One region of the Thiovibrio frasassiensis genome, then DNA from elsewhere that is predicted to be linked to it. Evidence: riboswitches for the same ligand, from Rfam matches in the RefSeq annotation. Region 1 holds a riboswitch; the other holds the start of a gene.
What was found. Region 1 has a riboswitch for cobalamin ahead of OLX77_RS13025 (TonB-dependent receptor plug domain-containing protein). Riboswitches for the same ligand answer to the same signal wherever they lie in the genome.
Positions count from the first base shown of each region.

Region 2: linked by a shared signal. The riboswitch ahead of OLX77_RS11100 (hypothetical protein) and the one ahead of OLX77_RS13025 (TonB-dependent receptor plug domain-containing protein) in region 1 are both predicted to bind cobalamin.

Region 1 is NZ_JAPHEH010000001.1:2,792,790-2,795,182, reverse strand. Features, by position in the region: gene OLX77_RS13025 (TonB-dependent receptor plug domain-containing protein) at 1-1,275, opposite strand, end outside; cobalamin riboswitch at 1,429-1,613, opposite strand; gene OLX77_RS13020 (energy transducer TonB) at 1,894-2,393, shown strand, end outside.
Region 2 is NZ_JAPHEH010000001.1:2,361,602-2,363,994, forward strand. Features, by position in the region: gene OLX77_RS11090 (molybdopterin-binding protein) at 1-394, opposite strand, end outside; gene OLX77_RS11095 (FmdE family protein) at 423-1,001, opposite strand; cobalamin riboswitch at 1,170-1,351, shown strand; gene OLX77_RS11100 (hypothetical protein) at 1,445-2,393, shown strand, end outside.

The sequences.
Region 1 (2,393 bases):
CGCACCCTTGAGCGTGGTGCCGGTTGCCGCAAACAGATAGGAGGGCGCAACCCGATAGGTCTCCGCGCTGCCAAAGCGGTCATGGTCGTCTATCCTTGCCCCCACCACGACATTCGCGCGCTCACCCAGGGAAATCTGGTCTTGCAGCCAGGAACTGGTCACAGTGGCCGTTTGCTTGTCGATAACGATAAAACCGCCGGAGGAATCCATCTCTTCGGCAAAATAGGAAAGGCCGAGCGTAACGGTGTTCGCCGTAACCGGCGTCACTGTGCCTTGCCACCCGACCTCGGAGCTGTCACCGTTATAGAGCGAGCGGCCAGAATCGTTGATGATGATCCGTTCTTTGCCGGTGTGCTGATAGTACAGGTTTGCGTCGAGCTCTCCATCCATGAACCGGTTATGGACATTGAACTTCGAGAGCAATTCCTTGCTGTCGATATACTTCTCCTGAGGGCTGCCGATCTTATTGTCCTGCAGATAACCGCTGACCGTGCTGTCGAGATCCACCCGCGAATTCATGGAGCGGGCGAGGGCGGAAATATCACAATCCGGCGTCAGCAGATAGCCTGCCTTGCCGGAAAAGGTGGTATTGCGCCAACCGTCTTTCTCCGAGGTGGTGCCATGTGCATGGGGAATACGGTCATTCTTGTCGTCGGCCGTGGAAAAACCCTGGGCTTCGGTGCGGGAGAGGGACAAGGCATAGTTGAATCGCTCCACCGCGCCGCTGCTTCCGGCGTAGCTTTTCCAGGTGCCATGGGAACCGGCTTCGCCTCCGAGATAATAGCCGGGCCGTCCTTTCCCTTTCTTGGTGATGATATTGATCACCCCGGCAGTGGCGTTGCTGCCGAACAGCACACTCATGGGGCCGCGGACAATCTCGATGCGTTCGATATTGTCCGTGGTGAGGTTTGCCAGGTTTGCCCCGCGATTCGCCTCGGAGGGATCGTTGAACATGATGCCGTCCACCAGCACCAGGGTGTTTTTCGCATCCGCGCCCCGGATGAAAACCGAGGTGTTGGTTCCCAGTCCGCCGTTGGCCACAACATTGAGGCCGGGTGCGCTTTTTAGAACCTCCTCAACCGTCAGTTGCTGTTTGGCTTCAATCTCCTGCGCGGTTATCACGGTTACCGAACTGCCGCCAACCTGGGCAACCGTCGCCGGGGTACGGGTCGCGGTTATTACCAACTCCTCCAAGCGGGTCGCCGTCTCCTCGGCTCTTGCCGCCATGGTCGCGCCCAGTACCAGCGCGGCTGTTATCACGTAGATCTTCTGCATGCTTTTCTCCTCGGTTCGGTTGTGTTCCCGGCCACGAGGATATCTCTCTGCCCGCGCAGGCAAAAAAAATCCCCGGACCAATACAATATTGATCCGGGGATCCCTGATTTTTCCCAAGATAGATACATGTCGCCCCATGTCCACGGAGGCAGTCTGTTATGTTTTTTTCAGGCAGGTCTTCTGACTCCCGGTTCATCCTCCTCCCGCGTCTTCCCATCCCGTTGAGGACAGTGACATGTTGCGGAATTCGTCCCCGGTTACAGCGGCGGGCCCGTCCCTGATTCGCACAGGGTTCCCTATTAAGCTCGGTTAAGAGCACCTGAAACAGGGGGGAATTTAATAGGGCGCAGCCGGAAGAGCAAGAGAAAAAATAGCACGGAAACTTCTTCCCTGAGTCGTTTGTGTTTTTTCTTGATATTTTTCTATTGTGAAAACAGTGAGTTAATTGGCGATCACGGTGTTACGTTTTTTATATTTGTAATATTTAGCTTGCAATCGGATTTCCTGCTCGTTACGGTGTTACCGAATTTTAATTGGTGTTACCGAAAAAGTGGGACAGGGCGACCCCGTTTGCACGTTGTGTCCTTGGCACAATCCCTGTTGGCAATTGGAGCAATCATGCGGTTTCTGCGCGAGATAATGACATCCGTCTCGGTTCTCTGCCCGCTTTCTCGGTGGTGGTCCGGTTATTTTCGCCGACCGGTTTACTTGGGGAACGAAACGGCATCCGCAAACAGGAGAAGTACCCGGCTGCTCTTCTTTTCTGTCTCCTCGCTGCTGCACGCCGCGGCCATTTTCTCGCTGGCCGCGACCCCCAGCCCGAAAAGGGCGAGCGCCATCGAGGTTACCCTATTCGGCCCGCCGTCTTCCGTCGAGTACGGAGAGGTCGCACTGCCGGGAGGGCAGGAGAAAAAGCCGCAAACTTCGGAACGAAAGGCTTCACCCCGGGCGCGCAAGGAGAGGGGGGAGGCCAAAGCGGCCGAAGCGGAATCGGCGGCACAGAGCACGGCGCACTCCCTTGCGCAAGCCTTGTCCCGGGAAATCCCGACGGTTGCGGCAATGGAGGGAGGCGGCGAGGGGCAATCCACAGAGGCAAGGAGTAACGGGCAGGTGGCTGC
Region 2 (2,393 bases), 430 kb from region 1:
TTTTAACCGGGGTGTTGTTGTGCAGGGTGGCACACATGACCTCTCCCAGCAGGTTGAAGCGGTAGAGGGAATCGACATCGACCTTGAGCAACCCGTCATGGGCTGCCACGAGGTTGAGCTTGCCTTCCACCGGCTCGCCGGATACCAGGGTTCCCGGTCCGGCAAGGGCTCCGGCCATCAGTTCGGCCGCCTCGTTTTCATGGATATCGTCGGGCCCGAGCTCCAGCACATAGATGTTGTCCTTGCCGAGCCGTTTCAGACGTTCGATATCCTCAGGCTGAATGATGTGACCCTTCTTGAAGGCACGGCCTTTGAACTCCTCGGTGCGGATCTCTGTGATGTCGTGGGGCAGGACCATGCCGACGGCCTGCTCAACCGGGATTGTTTTTGTCATCTGCGATACTCCAAGAACCCAAACGGGTTTACATTATTTCGTAATAACGGCCAAAGGCGCAGGGTTTGCACAACGCTTTGCCGTCCTTGATGACCTCCCGACAATCCTGCACCCAATCGCCGCATTGTTCGCATTGCACCCGCCGCATAGGACGGCCGGGCATATCCTCTTCGGGCACGGTGATCGCAACCGACTGCACCTTGAAAAGCTCCTCTTCGGGCATGATCCGGTAGGCCTCAAGCTGCTGCTTGTATTTGTCGCCGATTTCCGGGCAGTATTTTTTCGAGGTCTCTCTCGATTCCTCCAGCGCGGTGATCCGCACTGCCTTGCCAGACTTAAGGTTGACAAAGGTTGCGGCCATGATTCCGTAATCGAGCCATTTGAGGGAGCGTTTGCCCAGAGAGCAGCCGGTGACGGTCTGGATGGCGTCGGTGGCGCAGCGGTCGATCTCCACCAGCACATAAAACTCCTTACGCTGGGCCTTGGGATCTTCGATGCCGATCTCCCGCAGGCCGATCATGGACATGCGTACCCCGATGACCTGGCCCGCGCAGATGTGGCCGTGGATCTTGGTTGATCGTTCAAGTAATGTCTCAAAGTTTTCCATACGGTATCTCCGCCATGTGCAGGGTGGACTTTTTAGGGTGCTTGATAAGCACAGAGGTTCACTTTAGGTGATCGTGTCGAATTTTGCCAGTGAAACCCGCCAGGGAGTGCGTTGTCAAGTGACATCGCGGGCAAGAAAGAAGAATGATGCAAAGTTTCGTTGAATATGCTAAATAATCCTTTCCAAGGTGCTCCATGGGAGCTTAAACGGGAACCCCGTGTAAATCGGGGACGGGCCCGCCGCTGTAACCGGGGACGCGTTTCGCAATCACGCCACTGTTTTTAGAATGGGAAGGCGCGAAACAAGGATGAACCGGAAGTCAGAAGACCTGCCTTGACAAATAATACTGCATGATCGCCGTGGACAAGTGGTCGTGTTATGATCTGCCGTGGATGAAACAGGGCCTCCCCGGATCGAGAAAATCGGTCCGGGGATTTTTTTTTATGGTGCTGGATCTTCATTTTATCACCTCGCTTTGGGCCCATCTCATCTGGCCGCTGACGAAGATCCTCTTTTGGATGTCCGTGGGTTTGATCGCCGCGAATTTCATCGAGGCCCTCAACTGGACGCACCGCTTGGCCTCCCTGACCCGACCCCTGGTGCGTTTGGGCAGACTTTCCCCCGTCTCCGGGGCCAGCTTTTCCATGGCTTTTTTCTCCGGGGTAACGGCAAATACCATGTTGGCCGAGGCCTTTGATAAGGGCCAGCTGAGCAAAAAAGAGCTGGTACTTGCCAACCTTTTTAACGGTCTGCCCCGTTTTTTTCTCCATCTCCCTACGGTTTTTTTCCTGACCGCACCGCTGATAAAAATGGCTGCCCTGCTGTACCTGGCCCTGACTTTTGCCGCGGCAATGCTGCAAACCGTTGTGGTGGTTATCGGTGGCAGGATCTTGCTCCCCCCCCTGCAGGGAGAGCTGGGAGAGGTAGCCCCCCTGGTCCGCGAGAAAATCGACTGGCACCAGGCCCTGAAAAAAAGCGTGCAGCGATTTCGTAAGCGGATCAAGGGGCTCATCTATTTTACCGTGCCCGTGTACATCCTCTTCTTCTACCTGGGTAAACACGGGGTGTTTGACTGGCTGGAGCAAGTATTTGCCACCAAGGTCTGGTTTCTTGCTTGGCTCCAGCCGCAAAGCCTTGGCATTGTCATGGCCCATGTCACCGTGGAGTTTTCCGCTGGTCTGGCGGCGGCCGGAGCCCTGCTGGCAGCGAAAAGCCTCAGCTATAAAGAGGTGGTTCTTGCTCTCCTGGTCGGCAATATCCTCTCCACCCCGATTCGGGCGGTGCGGCACCAATTCCCTTACTATGTCGGCATCTTTTCCCCGAAGCTTGCCCTTGAGCTTGTAGGGGTGAGTCAGGTCTTGCGGTTGGCCTCGGTGATCGCTGTTGGCCTGG